Sagittula sp. P11: one gene and its partner. The protein of the gene in region 1 binds, or shares a complex with, the protein of each later gene. Links are inferred from orthologs where the notes say so. Each region holds a gene or a part of one and is shown on either strand. Other genes may lie near its edges. The genes, in order: ccmB and ccmE.

Evidence for each region.
Region 2: the proteins of ccmB (region 1) and ccmE are in contact, whole or in part, in a solved structure (PDB 8CE8), measured with the Escherichia coli proteins. The link is inferred for Sagittula sp. P11 from one-to-one orthologs.

What each region holds. Positions count from the first base shown.
Region 1 is NZ_CP021913.1:3,812,928-3,820,467, forward strand. Bases 4,330-7,294 are described here. They hold ccmB (heme exporter protein CcmB), read left to right. Parts: upstream 4,330-5,466; coding sequence 5,467-6,123; downstream 6,124-7,294. Other genes in these bases: secF (protein translocase subunit SecF), read left to right, coding at 4,330-4,449; CDO87_RS18445 (Mth938-like domain-containing protein), read left to right, coding at 4,464-4,817; ccmA (heme ABC exporter ATP-binding protein CcmA), read left to right, coding at 4,865-5,470; CDO87_RS18460 (heme ABC transporter permease), read left to right, coding at 6,209-6,958; ccmD (heme exporter protein CcmD), read left to right, coding at 6,955-7,107. Outside these bases: CDO87_RS18420 (calcium-binding protein), read left to right, coding at 1-481; CDO87_RS18425 (serine protease), read right to left, coding at 709-1,356; preprotein translocase subunit YajC, read left to right, coding at 1,505-1,792; protein translocase subunit SecD, read left to right, coding at 1,800-3,467; more of secF, read left to right, coding at 3,481-4,329; more of CDO87_RS18470, read left to right, coding at 7,295-7,540. UniProt on the Escherichia coli protein: Required for the export of heme to the periplasm for the biogenesis of c-type cytochromes.
Region 2 is NZ_CP021913.1:118,024-134,697, reverse strand. The notes cover bases 6,372-9,293. They hold ccmE (cytochrome c maturation protein CcmE), read left to right. Parts: upstream 6,372-7,568; coding sequence 7,569-8,018; downstream 8,019-9,293. Other genes in these bases: CDO87_RS00625 (ATP-binding protein), read right to left, coding at 8,111-9,293; argC (N-acetyl-gamma-glutamyl-phosphate reductase), read left to right, coding at 6,372-7,369. Outside these bases: CDO87_RS00670 (indolepyruvate ferredoxin oxidoreductase family protein), read left to right, coding at 1-43; CDO87_RS00665 (MarR family winged helix-turn-helix transcriptional regulator), read right to left, coding at 48-503; CDO87_RS00660 (FAD-dependent monooxygenase), read left to right, coding at 653-2,569; CDO87_RS00655 (lysophospholipid acyltransferase family protein), read left to right, coding at 2,691-3,581; murI (glutamate racemase), read left to right, coding at 3,606-4,418; CDO87_RS00645 (BLUF domain-containing protein), read right to left, coding at 4,421-5,038; CDO87_RS00640 (DUF3592 domain-containing protein), read right to left, coding at 5,259-6,002; more of argC, read left to right, coding at 6,341-6,371; more of CDO87_RS00625, read right to left, coding at 9,294-9,529; eno (phosphopyruvate hydratase), read right to left, coding at 9,693-10,967; CDO87_RS00615 (DMT family transporter), read right to left, coding at 11,041-11,952; CDO87_RS00610 (glucokinase), read right to left, coding at 12,077-13,027; CDO87_RS00605 (GH1 family beta-glucosidase), read right to left, coding at 13,039-14,361; CDO87_RS00600 (substrate-binding domain-containing protein), read right to left, coding at 14,371-15,411; CDO87_RS00595 (ABC transporter substrate-binding protein), read left to right, coding at 15,660-16,674. UniProt on the Escherichia coli protein: Heme chaperone required for the biogenesis of c-type cytochromes. Transiently binds heme delivered by CcmC and transfers the heme to apo-cytochromes in a process facilitated by CcmF and CcmH.

The DNA of each region.
Region 1 (7,540 bases):
CAATCCGAACTGGAGCAGCGACACGCTGTTCGGCGGTACGGGCGACGACGTCATCACCGCGACCGGCGGGCAGGACGACGTGAACGGCGGCGCGGGCGACGACCGGATCAACACCATCGACCTGCACCCCGACCAACCCTTTGCGCCCGACCGCTTGTTCGGCGCCGCGGGCGACGACTGGCTGGTGGGCGACGACGGCGACACGATGATCGGCGGGGAGGGGGCGGACTTCTTCTCCAACCTCATCGACGAGCCGGAGGACCAGCCGGTGATGATCCGCGACTGGCAGAGGGGCGAGCAGGTGGAACTGCTGCTCTATCACCCCTCGCTGATCCCGGCGGACGGCAGCGCGCCGGTGGCGGAACTGCGCGACAGCGACGCGGGTGCGGTGCTGTCGGTCAACGGCCACGACGCGGCGGTCTTTGCCGACGCTCTTGCGCGCGACCTGAACGGGCATGTCCGGGTGGTGAGCCGCGTCTGAGGTTTACCGTGCTGACTTTTGGGCTGATGACCGGCCGGGCATTCGGGTGTCTGGCCGGTTTTCCTTGTCGCGTTGGAGGTCTCCGTTACGAGGCCGGACGTCAGAGCGCGTCGGTGCCGGGCGATGCGGGGAGGCTTGTCCGGGTCTCTGGCATATCCGCCGCCGTTCCCCTGTCTTCCGTGTTGGTTGAAGGGCTGGCTCCGCAGCGTCTGACGCTCAGGGAGAGGTCAGTCGCGGAGGTTGGCGAGTTGGGCGAGGAGCCAGCTGTCGACGGGGACGACGATGGCCTCTTCCTCTACCACCGCGGCGATGACGGCGACGATGCGGCGGGCGCGGTCCTCGCCCAGGAAGACCGGGCCGCCTGACTGACCGGGTTCCACCCGGCAGCGGAGCCGCCAGAGCGGGCCTGTCTCGTCGCCGTAACACAAAGGCGTGATCGTCAGCCGGTGCGGGACGGAGCGGCGGTAGCCCATCAGGGTCATCGGTCCCGGCGGAACGCCAATGCCGACAGGCAACGGCGCGACTTCCAGCAGCTGGTCGAGCGTCACAAGCGCGATGTCGTGGGCGATGTCGAAACGCCCGTTGTCGTAGGCCTTCGGATGCACGGTCACCGCCTTGATTCGCGCAGCCCCTGCGTGATGCTCCCCGTCCCAGCCCGCGACGAAGGTCATGTCCCCGATCCGCTTGAGATATCCGTCGGCTGGCGTTGTGACGCAGTGCGCCGCGGTCAGCGCGATATCGGGGGCCACGAGCGTCGCCGTGCACATCTCGCGGTGGCGGTAGCCGGCGAGGTTCAGACGGCCCACCGCGTCCTCCGCAGGGGCGGGGACGGGCAGGAGGGCGGCGGCCAGCGCCAGGAGCAATACCCGTAACATGGCCGCAGCATAGCGCGGGACGGGCCTGCGCGACCATCTGCCAGCCTGCCGCGCACCTTGCATCCCGGCGCAGGGCCGCATAGGTAACGGCCAATTTAGCGGGGGATGCCCCGCAGATCCGACACAGAGATCCAGCAGGGAGCATCCAATGGACCAGAACGCCCTTTCCTCTTTCGTGATGATGGGCCTGATCTTCGCGATCATGTATTTCCTCCTCATCCGCCCGCAGCAGAAGAAGGTGAAGGAGCACAAGGCGATGATCGAGGCGATCCGCCGCAACGACATCATCGTCACCCAGGGCGGGATCATCGCCAAGGTCGTCAAGGTCAAGGACGACGCCGAGGTCGAGGTCGAGATCGCCGAAGGCGTGAAGGTGCGCATCATGCGCTCCACCATCGCGGCGGTGAAATCCAAGACCGAACCCGCAGAGGCCTGAGACCCAAATGCTGCAGATCGACGCCTGGAAGCGCTGGCTGATCTGGCTCACCGTCGTGGTGGGCCTGCTTCTGGCCATTCCGAACCTGTTCTACGGACGGGTCGAAAGCCACAACGACGCCGTCAAGGCCATCGAGGCGGGCGCCGACACGTCGGAGAACCGCGCGGCAGAGGCCCAGTGGCCGTCTTTCCTGCCGTCGGGGCTGGTGAACCTCGGGCTCGATCTGCGGGGCGGTGCGCACCTGTTGGCGCGGGTGCAGACCACGGACGTCTACAAGTCCCGGATGGAGTCGCTCTGGCCGGAAGTGCGGGACCTGTTGCGCGACGAGCGTGACACGGTGGGCACGATCCGCTGGAACTCCGAGGCCGTCGACCGCGGCGAACTGCGGGTCAAGCTGTCGAATCCGGAAGGCATGCAGCGCGCCATCGAGGTGGTGCGCGGGCTTGCGCAGCCGGTCGTGACGCTGACCGGCGCGGGCGCGTCAGACATCGAGGTGCGCGGCGAGGGCGACGAACTGGTCGTCACGCTGTCGGAAGCCGAGAAGCAGGCAACCGACGACCGCACGCTGCAACAGTCGCTGGAGATCATCCGCCGCCGCATCGACGAGGTGGGCACGCGCGAACCGACGATCCAGCGGCAGGGGTTCGACCGCATCCTGATCCAGGTGCCGGGCATCGGCTCTGCGGCGGAACTGAAAGAGATCATCGGCACCACGGCGCAGCTGACCTTCCAGCCGGTCGTCGGCCGGACCACCAACCAGAACGACGCGCCCGGACCGGGCAACGAGCTGCTGCCCTCGCTGGACGAGCAGGGGCTGTATTACGTGCTGGAGCAGACCCCGGTCGTGACCGGGGAAGAGCTGACCAACGCGCAGCCGACCTTCGACCAGAACGGCCGCCCGGCGGTGAGCTTCAACTTCAACCCCGGCGGCGCGCGCAAGTTCGGCGACTACACCGCCGAGAACATCGGCTCGCCCTTCGCCATCGTGCTGGACGACGAGGTGATCTCTGCCCCCGTGATCCAGAGCCACATCGGCGGTGGCGCGGGCATCATCACCGGCAACTTCACGGTCGAGGAATCGACCAACCTCGCCGTGCTGCTGCGCGCAGGCGCTCTGCCCGCGGGACTGGAGTTTCTCGAGGAACGGACCATCGGTCCGGAACTGGGGCAGGACAGCATCGAGGCCGGCAAGTTGGCGACGGGTGTGGCCTTTGTCGCGGTGCTGGGCTTCATGGTGGCGAGCTACGGTCTCTTCGGTGTCTTCGCCAACATCGCGCTGATCCTGAACGTCGCGCTGATGTTCGGCCTGCTGAGCCTGATCGGGGCGACGCTGACCCTGCCGGGGATCGCGGGGATCGTGCTGACGGTCGGCATGGCTGTGGACGCCAACGTGCTGATCTTCGAGCGCATCCGCGAGGAGCTGAAGACGGCGCGCGGACCGGCGCGGGCGATCGAGCTGGGCTATGAAAAGGCGCTGAGCGCCATCGTCGACGCCAACATCACCACCTTCATCACTGCCGTGATCCTCTACGTGATGGGTTCCGGCCCGGTGCGGGGCTTCGCGGTCACGCTGGGTTTCGGCATCATCACTTCCGTCTTCACCGCGATCTTCGTGACGCGGGTGCTGATCGTGACGTGGTTCGAACGCCGCCGCCCCAAGACCATCGAAGTTTGAGAGAGAGCCTGACATGCGACTGAGACTGGTCAAGGACGATCTGAACTGGGACTTCTTCTCGAGATCGAAGCTGTGGCTCGGCATCTCGGGGGTGATGGTGGTCATCGCGCTGGCAAGCTTCTTCATCCAGGGGCTGAACTACGGCATCGACTTCCGCGGCGGCACGACGATCCGGACCGAGAGCGCGGAGCCGGTCGACGTGGGCGCCTACCGCGACGCGCTGGCGCCGCTGGGGCTGGGCGACACGGTGATCTCGGAGGTGTTCGACCCGAACTTCCGCGACGACCAAAACGTCGCCATGGTGCGCATCGGTGCGCAGGACGGCGAGGAAGCGGTCAGCACCGAGGTCATCGATTCCGCCGAAGCAGCCCTGAAGGAGGTCGCTCCGGATATCCGCTTCACCTCTGTTGAATCGGTGGGTCCGAAGGTCTCGCAGGAGCTGATCCATACCGCCGTGTTGGCGGTGTGCCTCGCGATTGCGGCGGTGCTGGTCTACATCTGGCTCAGGTTCGAATGGCAGTTCGCGCTGGGGGCGGTGATCGCGCTGATCCACGACGTGGCGCTGACCATCGGGATCTTCAGCGAGTTGCAGATCCGCTTCGACCTGGCGATCATCGCGGCGCTGCTGACCATCGTCGGCTATTCGCTGAACGACACGGTGGTGGTCTTCGACCGGGTGCGCGAGAACCTGATCAAGTACAAGTCGAAGGACCTCAAGGAGGTCCTGAACATGTCCATCAACGAGACCATGAGCCGGACGGTCATGACCTCGCTGACCACGCTTCTGGCGCTGATCGCGCTTCTGGTGCTGGGCGGCGACGTGATCCGCGGCTTCGTCTTCGCCATGACGTGGGGCATTATCGTCGGCACCTATTCGTCGATCTTCGTCGCCTCCGCCATCCTGCTGCGGCTTGGGGTGAAGCGCGACTGGTCGAAACCCGCGGACACGCCGGGCACGCAGTTCGGTGACGTCGACGCCTGAACGACGGAGGCCACATGCGCCTGAACGAGATCATCTATACCGACGCCCGGCCCGTGGACGGCTACGGACCGGGCTTCTTCCGTGTCGGCGGCGAGGTGCATGAAGGTGCGCTGCTGCTGTGGGACAAGGGCAAGGCCGGTTGGGGCGGTTTCGAGGACGAGGGCAGCCTGCTCAGTTTCGTCGACATGGTTGACGTGATCCTCGTGGGCACCGGGGCCGAGATCGCCTTTCTCCCGACGGAGTTGCGGGAGCGGCTGGAGTCCGAGGGGCTGGGGGTCGAGGTGATGAGTTCGCCCTCTGCCTGCCGGACCTACAACGTGCTGATCAGCGAAGGGCGCCGCGTCGCGCTGGCGGTGCTGCCGGTCTGAGGCGGAGGACGCATTTCCATGACAAGTCAGGGCCTTCGGTGACGGTTTTGCAGGTATCCGGTCTGGGGGTCGCGCGCGGGGGCGTGCCGGTGCTCGAAGGGCTGACCTTCGGGATCGGCGCCGGCAGGGCGCTGGTTCTGCGCGGTCCGAACGGGTCAGGCAAGACGACGCTGTTGCGCACCATCGCCGGGCTTCAGCCGCCGCTGGAAGGGCAGATCGAGGGCGCCGGAGAGCGCATCGCGTACGCTGCCCATTCCGACGGTCTGAAGTCCATGCTGACGGTCACGGAAAACCTGAGGTTCTGGGCGCAGGTCTTTGGCACCGCAGGCATTTCCCCCGCCATCGAGGCCTTCGACCTGATCCCGTTGCGGGACCGGCTGGCGGGCAGCCTGAGTGCCGGTCAGAAGCGTCGGCTTGGGCTGGCGCGGCTGATGGTGACGGGCCGCCCGGTGTGGGTGCTGGACGAGCCGACGGTGTCGCTGGACACGGCCTCTGTCGCACTCTTCGCCGATGCGGTGCGCGCGCACCTTGCGGGCGGGGGATCGGCGCTGATGGCGACGCACATCGACCTCGGGCTGGAGGCGGACGTGCTGGACGTGACCCCTTTCAAGGCGAAGCCGCGCGTTGCCGTGGAAGACGAGGCCTTCCTGTGATCGCGCTGCTGGTCAGGGACCTGCGGCTGGCGGTGCGGGCGGGCGGGGGCTTTGGCCTCGGGCTCGCGTTCTTCCTGATCGTGACGGTGCTGGTGCCTTTCGGCGTGGGGCCGGAGACGGGTCTCCTGTCGACCATCGCGCCCGGCGTGCTGTGGATCGGCGCCCTTTTGGCCTGCCTCTTGTCGCTGGACCGCATCCTCGCCCTCGACTGGGAAGACGGGTCGCTCGACCTGCTGGCCACGGCGCCGCTGCCTATGGAGGGGATCGTCAGCGTGAAGGCGCTGGCGCACTGGATCACCACGGGTCTGCCGCTGGTGGTCGCGGCGCCGATGCTGGGCGTGCTGCTGAGCCTGCCGGCCGAGGGCTACCTGTGGGTCTTCGTCAGCCTCGCCCTGGGGACGCCCGCGCTGTCGGTGATCGGCACCTTCGGGGCGGCCCTGACCGTTGGGCTGAAGCGCGGCGGCCTCCTGATGTCGCTGCTGGTGCTGCCGCTTTACGTGCCGACGCTGATCTTCGGCGCAGAGGTGGCGCGGCGCGGGGCAGAGGGGCTGCCGGTGGCGACGCCGCTGGCGATGCTGGCCGGGATCAGCTTTGGGGTGATCGCGCTTTTGCCGTTTGCCAGCGCCGCCGTCCTGCGGATCAACCTCAGGTGAGGTGGGCCGTCGGGCACCCGGGGACATATTGCCTCGGGCCGATATTTGGGGTTCATGGAAACCGGAGGCGAAGGTAGGGAGAGCCATGGCGTCGATCTGGGAATATGCCAATCCGGTCAAGTTCATCCGGACCACGGACAGGGTGCTGCCCTGGCTCTCGGCCGCGGCTGTCGTGGCGCTGGTGGGCGGCCTCTTCTGGGGGTTCTTCCTGACGCCGGACGACTACCGGCAGGGGTCGACCGTCAAGATCATCTACCTGCATGTGCCTGCGGCGCTGATGGCGATCAACGCCTGGCTGATGATGCTGGTCGCCTCGCTGATCTGGATCGTGCGGCGCCACCACGTGAGCGCGCTGGCGGCCCGGGCCGCGGCGCCGGTGGGGGCGGTGATGACGCTGATCGCACTGGCGACGGGCGCGATCTGGGGCCAGCCCATGTGGGGCACGTGGTGGGCATGGGACCCGCGGCTGACATCCTTCCTGATCCTGTTTCTCTTCTACCTCGGCTACATGGCGCTTTGGGAGGCGATCGAGAACGACGACACGGCGGCGGACCTGACGTCGATCCTGTGTCTCGTGGGTTCGGTCTTTGCGATCCTCAGCCGCTACGCCGTCAACTTCTGGAACCAGGGTCTGCACCAGGGTGCCTCGGTCATGCGCGCGGGCGCGCTGGCCGGCGACACGGAAGAGCGGGTGTCCAACGTCTACGCGGTGCCGCTGTTCGTCTGCATGGCGGGCTTCGTGCTGCTGTTCATCGCACTGGTCTTCCTGCGCACCCAGACGGAGATCCGGGCGCGACGGACAAGGGCGCTTCTGGCGCGGGAGCGGGTGGCATGATCCCGGAACTCGGCAAGTATGCGGGGCCCGTGCTGGCCTCTTACGCGGTGTCGCTGGCGCTGCTGGGGCTGCTGATCGTGGCTTCGGTCCTGCGCTCGCGGCGCGTGAAACGCGAACTGGAACAGGTGGAGGGCCGCAAGGATGGCTAAGGTGTCGCCGCTGATGATCCTGCCGCCGGTGATCTTCGCCGCCTTCGGGGTGATGGCCTACCTCGGGCTGAAGAACAGCGACGAGACGCACCGGCTTGAATCGGTTTTCGAGGGCAAGCCCGCCCCGGCGGTGACGGATGTCGCGCTGGAAGGCTACCCCGGCATCACGCCTGAGATGCTGGCCCGGGGCGAGGTCGTTCTGGTCAACTTCTGGGCCTCTTGGTGCCCGCCGTGCCGGGCGGAGCATCCGCAACTTCTGGCGTTGCAGGCCGACGGGGTGCCGATCCTCGGCGTGAACTTCAAGGACCAGGCGAAGAACGCCAGGTCCTACCTCGAGGACGAGGGCAGCCCCTTCGAGGCAGTGGCCTTCGACCCGAACGGCCGCACGGCGATCGACTGGGGCGTGACCGCGCCGCCGGAGACCTTCATCGTG
Region 2 (16,674 bases), 3.7 Mb from region 1 along the record:
CTTGAAAGCAGGCGGCGCGCCGGTGTCTCAGGCGGCGGAATAACCGCTCACACCTTGCTCGTCGGCGCGGAAGGGGTGTCTTCCACCGGGCCGACGACCTTCCGGGCGAGCGTCATGAACGTCTCGCGTTCTTCGGCGGTCAGCCCGTTCAGCACGTCCTCTTGCAGGGCCGTCACGACAGGCAGGATCGTCTCGTACATGGCTGCGCCCTCTTCGGTCGGGCGGACCTCGCGGGCGCGGCGGTCGTGCCGGCTGACCTCGCGCCGCACCAGTCCCTTCTGTTCGAGCCGGTCGATCACGCCACCAATGGTCGCACGGTCATAGGCGATGGCCGCCGCGACGCTGGCCTGGTCGATGCCGGGGCGCGCGATGATCGCGTCGAGGGCGGCGAACTGTACGGGCGTCAGATCGTACCCGGCATCCGCCATGTGCCGCGAGAACACCTGCGTCGAAATCTGGTTCAGCCGTCGAATCAGGTGACCGGGCATGGCATGCACTTTCATCGCGCGCTCCGCAGGTTCGGTGTTTCATGAAAGTCAGCAAAGACAATAGGTTCACGGTAATGATTTGTACACTTATTTTTATTGACGGAAAATGATATGTACAGTTATCAATTGGTGCCGGAAGGGCTGCGGCGCGAGGAGGAGAGACCATGCAATTCTATCTGGACGGCTTTCGTGGCGGAGATCCGGACATCCGCAACGCCGCACCCAACCGACGGGACAGGGGGCCACATGCGCCCCTGCCAAGGGAGGTGGACGTGCTGATCGCGGGCTGCGGTCCGGCGGGCCTCTGCCTCGCGGCGCAGCTCTCGCGGTTCCCGGAGATCGACGTGATGATCGTCGAGCGCAAGCCGGGACCGATCGAGAAGGGGCAGGCGGATGGCGTGAACACCCGCACGATGGAGATGTTCCAGGCCTTCGGTTTCGGCGAGAAGGTGAAGCGCGAAAGCTGCTGGGTGAACCAGACGGCCTTCTGGTCGCCGGACCCCGCGAACCCCTCCCATATCCGCCGGATCGGCAGGGTGCAGGACGTGCCGGAGGACAGCTCCGAGATGCCGCACACGCTCATCAACCAGGCCCGCATCCATGAGTTGTTCCTCGACGTGATGCGCAAGGCGCCGTCGCGGCTGGAGCCGGATTACGGCTGGTCGGTCGTGGATGTCGTGGTCGATCCGGACACCGAGGATCACCCGGTTACGGTCACGCTGGAAAACACCGGCATCAATCCCGGTGAGACGGCGACGGTCCGGGCCAACTACGTGGTCGGCTGCGACGGCGCCCGATCCAACGTGCGCAAGGCCATCGGCGGGCAGTTGCACGGCGATGCCGCGCACCAGGCCTGGGGTGTGATGGACATCCTCGCCAACACCGACTTCCCCGATGTGCGCCAGAAGTGCCTTGTCGCCTCGCAGTCCGAGGGCAACATCCTGATCCTTCCGCGGGAGGGCGGTTATCTGTTCCGGATGTATGTCGAGTTGGACAAGCTGAACCCGGACGAGCGTGTCTCCAGCCGCAAGTTCTCGGCCGATGATATGATCGCAGCGGCGAACCGGATCATGGCGCCCTATACCATCGACGTGAAGCAGGTGGTCTGGTGGTCGATCTACGAGATCGGGCACCGCCTGACCGACCGTTTCGACGACGTGGGCCCGGGCGAGGACCGCAACCCGCGCGTCTTCACCGCCGGGGACGCCTGTCACACCCACAGCCCGAAGGCCGGGCAGGGGATGAACGTATCGATGCAGGACAGCTTCAACCTCGGCTGGAAGTTGGCGCATGTGTTGAGCGGCCGTGCCGACGCCAGCCTGCTGCGCACGTATTCCGCCGAACGCTGGGTGGAGGCCAAGCGCCTGATCGACACGGATCACCAGTGGGCGCGGATCATGTCGGCCCCACCGGGCCAATCGGAACTGGACGGCTCGGGCATGCCGCGGTTCCAGAAGCAGTTCATCGAGAACCTGATGTTCACCGGCGGCCTCGCGGTGAAGTACGATGCGTCGGCCCTGACGGCGGAACCCGCCCACCAGCACCTTGCCACGGGGGAGGAGATCGGGCGCCGGTTCCACTCCGCGCCGGTGGTGCGCGTGGCGGACGCCATGCAGATGCAGCTAGGGCATGTGGCGGAGGCGGACGGGCGCTGGCGCATCTACGCGTTTGGTGGGAGGGACGACACCTCCGCGCCCGGCTCGGCCATCCACCGGCTGGCGGAGTGGCTGGAACAGGACCCTGCCTCTCCGGTGGTGCGCTGCATACGTGAGGGCGAGGACCCGGACGCGATCATCGACCTGCGCGCGGTGTTCCAGCAGACGTTCGAGGCTGTGGCGATGGAGGACATGCCGCCGCTCCTGAAACCGATCAAGGGGCCGCTGGGCCTTCAGGATCACGAGAAGGTCTTCAGCGTCGATCACAAGGGGATGGGCGACATCTTCGACATGCGCGGCATCGACCGCGAGAAGGGCTGCATGATCGTCGTGCGGCCCGACCAGTACGTCGCCCATGTCCTCCCGCTGGACGGCACGGCGGAACTGGCGGCATTCTTCGATGGCGTTCTCTTGCCGCAAGGGTAGGCGGGTGCGGTGGCGCGGTCCCGGGGCTGCGTCATCTTCCCGTCATCATGGCGTTACAATTTCTGGCCAGAACGCGCGAACCGCAGTAAGGACTGCGGCATCACGCGCAGGGGGAGGAGCCATGCCCGTCATCCGCAAAGATGTGACCCGGGACATTTCCTACGCCTATTCGGCCAGCACACGCAGCGGCCGCGCGATGATACGCTTCATGGAAAACGCCACCGGGCGCCTCGGGCTGATCCGCCGGGCCGCCGGCTACGAATCCGAGGTGGCGCAGGGCCGTGACTTCTGGGAGGTCATGGTGGAGCGCTACGGGCTCCAGCTTGAGGTCATCGGCGGATCGCTCGACAACCTGCCGAAGGACGGGCCGCTCGTCGTCATCGCCAATCATCCCTACGGCATCCTCGACGGACTGATGCTGGGGCATATCCTGTCGGTGGTGCGCGGCGATTTCCGCATTCTGGCGCACCGGGTCTTTCGCAAGGCGGAAGAGTTGAACCGCGTCGTGCTGCCGATCTCCTTCGACGATACAAAGGAGGCGGTGCAACTGAACCTCGATACGCGGAGGGAATGCCTGCGCTATCTGGGCGACGGCGGCTGCATCGGCATCTTCCCGGGCGGCACCGTGGCCACGGCCGAACGGCCCTTCGGTCAGCCGATGGATCCGGGCTGGCGCACCTTCACCGCGAAGATGATCGCGAAGTCCGGTGCGACCGTCGTGCCGATCTATTTCGACGGCCACACCTCGCGGCTGTTCCAGCTTGCCTCGCACCTGCACACGACGCTGCGCATGGGGCTGCTCATCAAGGAATTCCGCAAGCGCGTGGACACACCCGTGCGTGTCGCCATCGGTCAGCCGATCCCCGCGCATGAGATCGCCGAACGCGCGAAGGACGCGCGCGCGATGATGGATTTCCTCCGGCAAAGAACCTATGAGTTGTCGCCGACGCCGCTCAAATCTCTCGACTACGGGTTCGAGTTCGAGGAAAAGCACAAGACACGGCGGCATTGACGCGACAGGCACACGGGGCAGGACATGGCGGTTGGTGTATTCGATTCGGGCCTCGGCGGCCTGACCGTACTGGATGCGGTGGTGAAGCGGCTGCCGGATGTGCCCTTCGTCTATTTTGCCGACAGCGCCCATGCGCCCTACGGCGTGCGCGATGCCAACGACATCTACGATCTGACCACGCAGGCCGTTTCGCGCCTGTGGGACGAGGGCTGCGACCTTGTCGTGCTCGCCTGCAACACCGCCAGCGCCGCGGCGCTGCGCCGGATGCAGGAATCCTGGGTCCCGCGCGAGAAGCGCGTGCTGGGCGTCTTCGTGCCACTGATCGAGGCGCTGACCGCACGCCAGTGGGGTGACAACTCTCCGCCGCGCGAGGTGGGTATCCAGCACGTCGCCCTTTTCGCGACACCCGCCACGGTGCGCAGCCGCGCATTCCAGCGTGAACTGGCGTTCCGGGCGATCGGTGTCGACGTCGAAGCGCAGGCCTGCGGCGGACTGGTCGACGCGATCGAGGAAGGCGACATGATCCTCGCGGAGGCACTGGTGCGCAGCCATGTGGACGCCCTGAAGCGCAAGATGCCGACGCCCGAAGCAGCCATCCTCGGCTGCACGCACTATCCGCTGATGCAGGAAATCTTCCAGGATGCGCTGGGGCCGGAGGTGCACGTCTACAGCCAGGCGACGCTGGTGCCGGATTCGCTGGCCGACTACCTCGATCGGCACCCGGACATGATGGGCAAAGGCACGACGAGCCGGTTCCTGACGACGGGCGACCCGGCGCGTGTGTCGCGTCATGCCACCCAGTTCATGAAGCGCCAGATCACCTTCGAAAAGGTCTGACCTCAGGCGCTCAGGTCCCTGATCACCCGGCAGGTCAGCGATGGCTCGGCGGGTGGCGGGGGTGGGAACCTCAGGTTCAGGTAGCCGCGCAGGTAGAACATGATCTCCTTCGTGGCGCCGCGAGGAAACCGTTTCTCGAGCTCGCGGCGCGTCAGGGAGAAATAGCAGGGCAGGGTCGTGGTCGTCCCGTCGAGCCGCCGGAACCCCATGGACCAGCCGTCGAAGCGCCGCATTCGGGCCGGGCCGTAGAACATCACCTTCATCTTGTAGTGCCGGGGATCGCGGTAGATCCTCTCCAGCGTCTGGTCGAGCATGTCCTGCGGCCCCTCCAATACCTCGAAGAAGTTGCGCGACTTGTAGAGCAGCAGGCCGCTCACTTGCCGGAGGGCGTTGTGCTTTTCCGTCTCGGCCATGAGGCGGTCGAGGATCCGGTCGCTCAGCCGGGTGCGCGTGTGGCTGATGCAGATCGCCCGGACCAATGGCGCGCCCTTGGCCTCTTTGCCCGGCCCGGTGGCGGATGCGCCGCCGGTGATGTGGTCGAAGTCGACCACTGCCATGCCGGAATATCGCTGTCCCGTTGCGACCCGTCCGGGCCGTGCGATGGATGTCATGGCGTTCATCGTTAACCCTCCTTCCGGCAAAGCGCCTTGCGGCCGTCCGCCACCGAAGGAGGGTTCTCTGTCCAGCCATTTGCCCGCACTGCGGGCGGCTTCGGAGCAGGGGACACCGCCATCCTGCGAGGGACGCCTCGCCCAACAGCATTTCAATCAAATATTAACGGTTCGCTTGAGCGTGGTTGCCCGTCCGTTTTGACCTTGCGTCACAGACCGGGACTGCCGTTCAGCTGCGCGGGTCTCGCGGGCCGGTGTCGCCTTCCCACCAAGCCTGTGTCAGGCCCTGATAGACGATGATCCGGCTGCCTTCCGGAAAAGCGCGCAGCATGTCCCGGCGATAGGGCAGGCTCTGCCCGTCACGCCCGTGTTCGTCGCGCCACGCGAGGCGGTAGAGACGGCGGGAATTGACGGTGATGTGGGTGCGCGCATGTTCGGTGACCACGGCCCGTTCGCGTGCACCGTAGCGACGTGCGCGCAGGGCGGCGATGGCGCGCCGGGCCGGAACCCAGAGCGCGACTAGGAACACCACGCCGAAGACCAGCGCGATCCCCTGCGTCACGGCAGAGGCGCTCCGGTTCTCGCCCCGCGACAGTTCGATCATGTTCGGCTCGGACGCGAGGTACCAGAGGGTGATCGGCGTGCCGATGGCGCTTCGGTCATGGGTGGCGGCATCGGTGTTCTGTTCGACGGTGAGCGGCGCGCCGCCGTCCGGCGTAAACCCCACCTTCACGAAATAGGAGCGTGTCTCATCCCCGTCGCTATCGCGCGAAATGCGGATATCGCGGCCGAGCACGGTGCCCACGGCCTCGACCCCCTCGGCATCGAAGCGCTCCGCCGTGCGGAGCGTGAAATGGCTGACCAGCGTGAGGATCAGCGTGATGACCAGCGGGATATACGCGATCCAGCCGCCCATCCGGTGAAAGAGGCGGAAAAAGGAGACCGGTCTGGCAAGGGACGGTTCGGCTGGCATGGCGCGGAGATTGCCGCTGGGGCAGGTCAAGATCAAGCGCAGGTCACTGGTGTCGGACGATTTTTTGCGGCCCTGTGTCCGGGCTGGGGAATAGGAAGGTAGTGCGGCGCGGGGCGCGTATCGAAAGGCGCATGTCGGTCGCCACGGCGTGGTCCGCCTTTCGGTATCGGATAGGCGTACCGAGCGAAGCAGTTGCGACAGATGCGTTTTGGCGCTAATGCAGAAATCAAAGGAGATACTGCATGATCGGGACCCGCAACGATTTGCGACGATGACGTTCATGCCGCGCCAGGGCGCGGCACCTGCAGCCCATCCTTCGTTTTCATGAAAGGTGTCTCATGACCCAGTCCATCGCCATCATCGGCGCGTCCGGATACACCGGCGCGGAACTCATCCGGCTGATCGCCACCCACCCGTCGTTCGAGATCAAGGCGCTGGCCGCCAATTCCAAGGCCGGCCAGAGCATGGCCCAGGTCTTTCCGCACCTGCGCCACCTCGACCTGCCGACTTTGGTCACGTGGGAACAAATCGACTTCTCCGGGATCGACCTTTGCTTCTGCGCCCTGCCGCACAAGACGAGCCAGGAAAGGATCTCGAAACTGCCCAAAAGCCTGAAGATCGTCGACCTGTCGGCGGATTTCCGTCTGCGTGACCCGGCCGCCTACAAGACGTGGTACGGCAACGATCATGCCGCGGTCGAGATGCAGGAAGAGGCGGTCTACGGCCTGACCGAGTTCTATCGCGACGAGATCGCCGGGGCGCGGCTGGTGGCGGGTACCGGGTGCAATGCGGCCACCGGCCAGTACATCCTGCGGCCGCTGATCACCGCCGGCGTGATCGACCTGGACGAGATCATCCTCGACTTGCAATGCGGCGTCTCCGGCGCGGGCCGGTCGCTGAAGGAAAACCTGCTGCACGCCGAGCTCTCGGAAGGGACCAACGCCTATTCGGTGGGTGGCACGCACCGGCACCTGGGCGAGTTCGATCAGGAGTTCTCGAAGCTGGCCGGGCGCGAGGTGAAGATCCAGTTCACGCCGCATCTCGGGCCCTTCAACCGCGGCATCCTCGCCACCTGTTACGTCAAGGGCGAGGCTGAGGCGATCAACATGGCGCTCGAGGCGGCTTATGCCAACGAGCCCTTCGTGGAGGTGCTGCCCTTCGGCGAGACGCCCTCCACCCACCACGTGCGCGGGTCGAACTTCGTGCACATCGGGGTGGTGGCGGACCGGCTGCCGGGACGGACCATCGTGGTCGCGACGCTCGACAACCTGTGCAAGGGGTCTTCCGGGCAGGCCCTGCAGAACGCCAACCTCATGCTGGGTGTCGAGGAAACCGCCGGGCTGATGCTGGCGCCCTGCTTCCCGTAGGATCGTGCGTACTGACAGAGCGCGCTTTTGCGCGCGCTCTGTCTCCCGGGGCGCTGCCCCGGACCCCGAGGTATTTGGGCCAAGATGAAGGGTTGTGTGCGGCCCGTTCCGCCAATCGGGACGGGCAAATCGCCACAGGTCTCCCCGCGGGGCGGGGAATCGCATATATAGCGATGCACCGATCTTTGGGAGGACGGACATGGCACTGAAATCGCTGAAGAAGAAGCGGCGGATCCAGGTTGTGGCGCTGGCGGCGGTCGCACTGATCGTGTCCACCGGCCTGATCGGCTATGCGATGCGGGACGGGATCAACTTCTTCCGCTCCCCGAGCCAGGTGATGGAGGAGCCGCCAACCCCGAACGAGGTCTTCCGCATTGGTGGCCTGGTGGAGGACGGCTCTCTGGAACGGGGCGTCGGCGAGACGGTCAGGTTCCGGGTGACGGACGGGGGGGCGACGGTGCCGGTCGTCTTCACCGGCGTGCTGCCAGACCTGTTCGACGAGAACCAGGGCATGGTGGGCACCGGCCGTTACGTGAACGGTGTCTTCGAAGCCTCTGAAATCCTTGCGAAACACGACGAGACATACATGCCGAAGGAAGTGGTCGACGCGCTCAAGGCGCAAGGGGTCTACCAGGAACCCGAGAGCTGATCGTGGGCGTCTGGCGCCGGATCATGGTGTTTCGCTCAGGGCGCCCAGTCGACTGACCGGACCGTAGAATAAGGGACCGCTTAAGTGGATTCTCAGTCCACCTTTGACATCGCGGTCAGGATGCGGCGGGCGGAGTCGGGGTTGATGTCCGTGTCCCGGATCGCCGATCCACGCGTCTCATCCCTTTGTATCCCGTTGCCGGAGGGCGGTGCTGTCCACTGCTCGGCAGGCAGAACGAGCGCTATGCGGAGGCCGGCGCGCGGCGCGCGGGTGATGTGCACCAGCCCGCCCGATTGCCGGGCGAATCCCGAGACGGCGGAGAGCCCGAGGCCCGAGGCTTCCGTCTTGCCCTTGGTGGTGTAGAACGGCTCAGTCAGTAGGGCGAGGGCTTCCTCGGGCACGCCCGGGCCGTTGTCCTCGACGAAGATGACCGTAAAGGGCGGCGGGCATTCGGCGTTATGTGCCGGGTCGGGAGGGGCATCGCGTGTCTCCACCCAGATGCGAACCTTGCCGTTCCCGAGCGTGGCGTCCTGCGCATTCAGGCAGAGCTGCACGAGGCAGGTTTCCAGCATGTCGGCATCCACGTAGGCGGTCGGGGCGTCGGCCGGTGGTACGATCGTGATCTGCATCCCCGGGTCGAGCAGATCGCCCAGCAGGTCCTGCAGCCGGTCGAGGAAGCCGCCGAGGGGCAGGCTCATGGGGTTGAGGCGCGTGCGGCCCGAGGAGGCGAGCAGTTGCTGCACGGTGGAGGCCGCCCGGCGCGCGGCCCTGCGGCTGAGGTCGAGTGCGGCCATCCGATCCTCCGGCGTGTCGAGCATCTCGAACAGTTCGAGATGGCCGAGGATGACGGTCAGCTGGTTGTTGAAGTCATGCGCCACGCCGCCGACGAACTGGTTCAGCGCGCGGGCCTTCTGGGCGTTGGCGTACTTCTGCTGCGCTTCGCGCAGCTGTGCCTGTTGCCGCGCGTCGGCCAGCAGCGAGACGATGACATAGGTCGTCAGGGCGCCGTCCGCGACGAGGACCAGCGCGGCCTCCTGCCAACTGCGCGTCAGCGGCAGGGCAATCGCCGCCGCCGCCCCGAAGATCGTCAGCAGAAGGCATATGTCGACGGCAATGATCGCACTGTCCCTCTGACGCCTGTGCAGCAGGTAGATCGTGTAGCCGATCAATGTGACCGCGGCGGCAAAAATCATGCCGGGGCCGGGGGCGTCGGCGAGGATCCAGATCGGCAGAGACAGGAAGATCAGGCCGGAGATGGCGTAGGCCGCAAGCACGACCGCGATGTCGAACAGCGGCGTGCGCACATTCCGCCGCGCAAGCAGCGCCATGATCGTCAGTTCCGAGCCGGTGTGTGCAATGAACCAGAGGATGACGAGCGGGTCGGGCCGGGCGATGTAATAGGCGGTGGCGCCGATGCCGACGAGCAGGATGCGCAGCAGCGTGTCGGACCGCGATCTGTGCTCGGCCCGGCGAATCTCCTCGAGCCTGTCGTCGTATGTTGGAGAAGCCATAGCGTGCACCCTGCGCGTCCCGACCCCCGGCAAGCGCCGGAAACCGGATGCCATCATAGGCGGGCGGAGACAATCGCTCTATGGACGTCAGGGTGGTATTGCCCTGCGACGCGGTCTCATGCGTATAGGGCTGGCGCCTTTGGGTTGCGCCAGCCCGTTGCTGTCATCTCAGGATGGAGCGACCGGCATAGATCGCGGTGTCTTCCAGCATCTCCTCGATCCGGATGAGCTGGTTGTACTTTGCAAGCCGGTCGGAGCGCGCGAGGCTGCCGGTCTTGATCTGGCCGCAGTTGGTGGCGACGGCGAGGTCGGCGATGGTGGCGTCCTCGGTTTCGCCGGAGCGGTGCGACATCACGTTGGTCATGCGCGCGCGGTGCGCCATCTCGACCGCCTGGAGCGTTTCCGTCAGCGTGCCGATCTGGTTGACCTTCACCAGCATGGAGTTGGCGCAGCCCTTCTCGATGCCCATCGACAGGCGCTTGGGGTTGGTGACGAACAGGTCGTCGCCCACAAGCTGGCAGCGGTTGCCAAGAACGTCGGTCAGCATCTTCCAGCCGTCCCAGTCGTCCTCGGCGCAGCCGTCCTCGATGGAGATGATCGGGTAGTCGTTTACCAGCGCCTCGAGGTACTTCACGTTGTCTTCCGGCGAGAGCGACAGGCCTTCGCCCTTCATCTCGTACTTGCCGTCCTTGAAGTACTCGGTAGAGGCGGCGTCGAGCGCGAGGTAGATGTCTTCACCCGGCTTGTAGCCCGCTTTCTCGATGGACTTCAGGATGAAATCGAGCGCGTCGCGCGTGCCCTTCAGTTCCGGTGCAAAGCCGCCCTCGTCGCCGAGGCCGGTGGACATGCCCGCTGCCGAAAGTTCCTTCTTCAGGGTGTGGAAGACCTCGGACCCCATGCGCACGGCGTCGGCGATGTTCTCTGCCGCGACCGGCATGATCATGAATTCCTGGATGTCGATCGGGTTGTCCGCATGCTCGCCGCCGTTGATGATGTTCATCATCGGGACGGGCAGGGTGCGGGCAGAGGTGCCGCCGACGTAGCGGAACAGCGGCTGGCCGGAGAAGTCGGCGGCGGCCTTCGCGCAGGCCAGCGACACGCCGAGGATCGCATTGGCGCCGAGGCGGCCCTTGTTGTCGGTGCCGTCGAGCTCGATCATCGTGAGGTCGATGGCGACCTGTTCGGTGGCGTCGAAGCCGACGATGTTCTCGGCGATCTCGCCGTTCACGCTGGCCACCGCATCGCGGACGCCCTTGCCCATGTAGCGCGACTTGTCGCCGTCCCGCTTCTCCACGGCCTCGTGCACGCCGGTCGATGCGCCGGAGGGCACGGCGGCCCGGCCCATTGTGCCGTCTTCGAGGAGAACGTCGACCTCGACGGTCGGGTTGCCGCGGCTGTCGAGGATCTCGCGGGCGTGGATGTCGATGATGGTGCTCATGGCTGTCTCCGGAGCTGGGCGTTTGTCCGGAGGTTTATCAGGCCGGGGGGGAAAGTAAACGGTGGCGTTACCGCTAACACGCCTTCTGGCGTGCGGGTTGCGCTAACGCCGGTGCCGCGGGCGCCACGGTGCGGGCTAGGGCGCGTTCCCTGAGGAAGGTGTAGAGCCCCGCGGCAAAGATGATCCCGGCGCCGAGGTAGGTCATCAGGTCGGGACGGTCGCCGAAGATCAGCATGCCAAGCGCCGGGGTGAACAGCAGGCGGGTGTAGCGGAAGGGCGCAACGACAGAGGCCGGTGCCATGCGCATCGCCGTCGTGATGGCGAGGTAACCCAGCGTGGTCACGACGATGGCCCCCAGCATGAACCACAGCGTCGGGGCGGAGTAATCCGACGGCCGGTCAGCCAGGCTCCACAGCAGGATGCCGGCGGGGATGGTCACGGCGAAGCCCCAGGTGGAAATGGCGAGGGCCGGGATATGCGACGGCGAAAGGCGGGTGACGAGGTCGCGGCCCGAGAGGCCAGCAATGCCCATCACCGCAAAGAGTTCGTACCCGGTGAAGCTGGCCGACCACGGGCGGATCACCAGCAGCATGCCCAGGATCCCGGCGGCCACGGCGAACCAGCGGCGCGGGCCGATAACTTCCTTCAGGAAGATCGCCGCACCGATGGTGACGATCAGCGGTCCGGTCTGCATGATCGCCGCGAAAACCGGCAGAGACACATGGGCCAGGCCGTTGACGAGACCGATGGCGCCGATGATCTCGAATCCGTTGCGCAGGAGGATCATCGGGTGCAGCGCATCCCTGGTCAGGACCTTCACCCGCATTGCCATGGCCAACGCGATGAAGAACACCGTGCCGCCGATGGCAACGAGGGTCATCGCCTCGCCGATGGGCGCGCGCTGGGTGGCCAGCTTGTAGAAGGCGTCGGACCCGGCCAGCAGGGCCATGGACAGGATCATGAGAAGAATGGCGCGGAGGGTCATGCGGCCTTGTGACCGGGTTTGCAGGATTCGGCAAGATGCATGCCGAGCGCACATTTCTGCTGGTGTCAGGGAACCGCCGCCGCCGTCGATCGAGGGTCAGGCGGGCGACATAACCGGCGGATTGTCAGTTCGACGCGGTCTGCAGTTCCTGCAGGTGGGCTGAACATCCGCGCAGCGCCGCGTAGTCGTCGGTGACCAGATGCACCGGGAACTGTTCCATGAAGGCGGCGAACCGCCCCTTGTCCCGGAACGCCTCGGCAAAGCCCAGGTCCATCAGGTGCGGTCCGAGGTGCCGGATGACGCCGCCCACTAGGAAGACGCCGCCGAAGGGCAGGTTGGTCAGGGCAAGGTCGCCCGCGTACCGTCCAAGATAGCGGACGAATATCTCCGCCGCTTTCCGGGCGCGTTCTTCTCCCGCTGCGTAGGCCTCCATCACCGCGGCGGCTTCGCGGCGGCCGGCACCGTCCCCGATGAACTCGTCGAGGTTCTCGAGTCCGCGGCCGGACAGGATTTCTTCCATGCCGGAGGAAGGGATGCGCTTGCTCATCCAGTCGATCAGCCGCAACTCCTCCGCATCGCGGGCCTGAAGCGTGATGTGCCCGGCCTCCGCCGCGGGGACCAAAGTCAGCGTGCCCGATGTGTGGACCGGCACTGCGTTCAGCCCGGTGCCGACGTTGACAACCAGCCGTACGTCGCTGGGGGCGGGCTGTCCCGGCATCAGCGTGAGCAGGCTGCCGGCATCGAGATGCGGGACGGAGTGGCCCTGCGCCTGGAGGTCGTTCAACACCACCACGCGCGCGCCGCCGGTGCGGGCCGACAGGGCCCGTGCATCGATCGTCCAGTCGAGATTGGTGAGCGTACCGACCCCGTCCTTCACCGGCCCGGCCATGTCGATGCAGATCGCGCCGACCAACGGATAAGCGGAAAGGTAGGAGTCGAGGATCGGCTCGAGCCCCGGGTGTTCGGCGTTGCGGTAGCGCTGGATGGTGCCGGTCAGCACCTCGCCCCCGTCGCAGAGGGCGACACGTGTATTCGTGCCGCCGATGTCGACGGTTACGGAAACGGGGGTGATCATGGCTGATCCCTTCAGCTTTGCAGCGCGGCCTTGAGTTCGTGGTAGGAGGATTTCGCCGTTCTTTCAAGTGTTTCGAAGTCGACGTGCACCAGCCCGAAGCGCTTTTCATACCCCAGGGCCCACTCGTAGTTGTCGAGCAGCGACCAGATGAAATAGCCCGACACCGGCACGCCCGCGGCAATTGCCCGCTGCACCGCGTCGAGGTGATCCTCAAGGAAGGCGATCCGCGATGGATCCTTCACGGCGCCGTCGACCAGCACGTCTGGAGAGGCCATGCCGTTTTCCGTGACGTAAAGCGGCAGGTCTCCGGTGTACTCCCTGGCGGTGCGCGTCAGGAAATCTTCCAGCCCCTGCGGGTAAATCTCCCAGTCCATGAAGGTCTTGGGCAGCGGCCCTTCGACCTCTTTCAGTGAGGGGAAGGGCGTGGCATCCGGCGCGATCAGCTTGCGGGTGTAGTAGTTCAGCCCGCACCAGTCGAGCGGCGCCTGGATCGTCGGGAAGTCGTCCTGCCAGCCCTCCGGCAGATGCGGCTCCAGCCCGTCGAGCGCCGCCTGCGGGTAGGCGCCCTTGAACACGCCGCCCAGGAACCAGCGGTTATAGATCGCGTCATAGCGGGCCGCGGCGGCCTGCGCTTCGGGGGTGCCGTCGGCGGGCGTGGACCATTCGAGGTTGAAGACCCCGCCGAGGTTCGACATGCCGAGACCCCGCATCGTCTGGATGGCCGTACCATGGGCCAGAAGGACGTGGTGCATCGCACGGGCGGCGGCGCGCACGTCGCGCAGGCCGGGCGCGTGGCCGCCCATGAAATGCGACAGCCACGCCACGCACCACGGCTCGTTGATCGGCGCGACAGAGAACATCCGGTCGCCAAGCCGCTTCATGGCGATCTCGGTAAACTCGCCGAACCAGGCTGCGATTTCGCGGTTGCGCCAGCCGCCCTTGTCGGCCAGCGCGGAGGGCAACTCCCAGTGATAGAGCGTGGCACAGGGCTTCAGGCCGCGTTCCAGCATCGCGTCGGTCAGCCGGTCGTAGTAATCCAGACCTTCTTCGTTCGGCGTGCCGGTGCCCTCGGGCAGAACGCGCGCCCAGCTGATCGAGAAGCGGTAGGCGTCGAGTCCCGCCGCCTTCACCAGATCGAGATCCTCGGCGAAGCGGTGATAGTGATCGCAGGCGCGGTCGCCGTTCTCGGCACGGACCACGTTGCCGGGGGTGGCGGCGAAGTCGTCCCAATGGGTGCGGCCCGCACCGCCGAAGGCATGACCCTCGATCTGGTAGGCGGACGTTGCGGTGCCGAAGAGGAAACCTTCGGGGAAATCGGATCGCTTGTGGCGCATGGAAAAACCTTATGTCGGTTGGGGGACCTTGCGGGCCGGGCCGGTGGAGGTGCCGATGATCAGCTCTGCCTCCATGAGGTGTGTCAGGGGTTTGCCGCCGGGATTGCGGATATGGTCCAGCAGCATTTCCGCCGCACGTTCCCCGGCCTCGCGGACGGAGGAGCGTGTGGCGGTAAAAATCGGCACGGAATGCCCGTTCTTGAGGTATCCGAGGTCGTCGTCATGGGTGATGACCGAGATGTCGCGCCCCATCTGCAGCCCGGCATCGTGGATCGCGCGGCGCACGCCGATGGCCGTGATCATCGACGAGACGAGGAAGGCCGTCGGCGGGCGGTCGGCGGCCAGCATTTCGGCGGCGGTGCGGAAGCCGTAGACCTCCGTCATTTCCTCGGCCCGCATCAGGGCCGGGTCGGGTGTCATTCCGCGCCCTGCCAGTGCCGCCTCGTACCCGATTCGTCGGCGATAGGCGAAGTCCATGAACTCCAGCCCGTTGATCAGGGCGATGCGTTCGTGCCCGAGGTCCAGTAGGAACTCCGTCGCACGCTGGAAGGCCCCGGCGTTGTTTATGTCGAGCCAGGAGTACGGCTCCGTCACCTGGGATGCGCGGCCATGCACCAGGAAGGGCATTCCGAGCTCCGTCAGCAGGGCGATTCGCGGGTCGGACATCTTCGGGCCGTGCACGATGATGCCGTCGACGATCCCGCGCGCGTCGATGGAACGGTAGGCCTTTTCCTCTTCCATGTCGGAGACGAGGGAGATGACGATCTCGTACCCGGCGCGGGAATAGGCGTTGCCGGCGCCCGCGATGAAATCGCCGAAGATGGGATTCACCATCTCATGGCTGGCAGAGATCGGAAGGATGTGACCGATGGCATGGGCGCGGCCTGTCGCCAGACCCTTGGCGCGCGTGTTGGGGCTGTAATTCATGTCGCGCGCGGCCTGTTTGACGCGCGCTCTCGTCTTCTCGCTCACCTCCGGATAGCCGTTCAGCGCACGGCTGACGGTCGTCTGCGACAGGTGGAGATGCTCTGCGAGTTCCTTGAGGTTCATTGTGCCATGTGATCCAAAGCGCTTTGGCTTTGTCAAGGGAATGTTCGTGAACTGGGCATGACGCAATGCGGCGCTTTATGCTGCGTCGCAGCGGCGCTTTTCATTAATTTGTTGGACGCACGGTTGACACACGCTATTGATTAGGAAAGGCTGATCTCGCTCAAAGCGCTTTGGATCTCTCTGCCGGAGCGGGCGTGGTTGGGCTCAGTTTCACCCGCCGGCAGGCGGGATACCGGGAGGACGTATTCATGAAAACTTCGCTTTATGCCGGTGTTGCCCTTTGCACGCTGGGTGCCGGAGCAGCGCAGGCAGAGGACCTGACGGTCTTCGGTCCGTGGCTCGGGCCGGACCAGGAAATGGTCGAAACCGTGCTGGATGCCTTCGCCGAACAGTCGGGCCACAACGTGTCCTACGTCGGCTCCGACAGCTTCGAGCAGCAGATCCTTGTCGACGCCGAAGCCGGCTCTGCGCCGAACGTGTCGGTGTTCCCGCAGCCGGGCCTCGCGTCCGACATGGCGTCGCGCGGTTTCCTCACCCCGCTGGGCAAAGACGTGGCCGACTGGGTGGCCGAGAACTACGCGGCCGGGCAGTCCTGGGTCGACCTCGGCACCTATGCCGGGCCGGACGGCGAGGATCATCTCTACGGTTTCTTCTACAAGGTCGATGTGAAGTCGCTGGTCTGGTACGTGCCGGAAAACTTCGAGGATGCGGGCTACGAGGTTCCCGAGACGCTGGAAGACCTCAAGGCGCTGACCGAGCAGATGGTCGAGGACGGCGAGACGCCGTGGTGCGTCGGGCTCGGGTCCGGCGGTGCGACCGGCTGGCCGGCGACCGACTGGGTCGAGGACATGATGCTGCGCACGCAGTCGCCCGAGGACTACGACGCCTGGGTCAGCAACGACCTGAAGTTCAACGACCCGAAGGTGGTCGGCGCGATCGAGGAATTCGGCTGGTTCATCGAGGACGGCCGCGTGGCCGGGGGCCGGGGTGCCGTCGCCTCCACTGACTTCCGCGACAGCCCGAAGGGTCTCTTTGCCTCGCCGCCGCAGTGCTACATGCACCACCAGGCGTCGTTCATCCCGGCCTTCTTCCCGGAAGGCACCGAAGTGGGGCTGGACGCGGATTTCTTCTACTTCCCGGCCTACGCCGAGAAGGACCTCGGCACGCCGGTTCTGGGTGCGGGCACCCTCTGGGCCATCACCAACGAGAACCAGGCCGCGCATGACCTGATCACCTGGCTCCAGACGCCCGAGGCGCACGAAA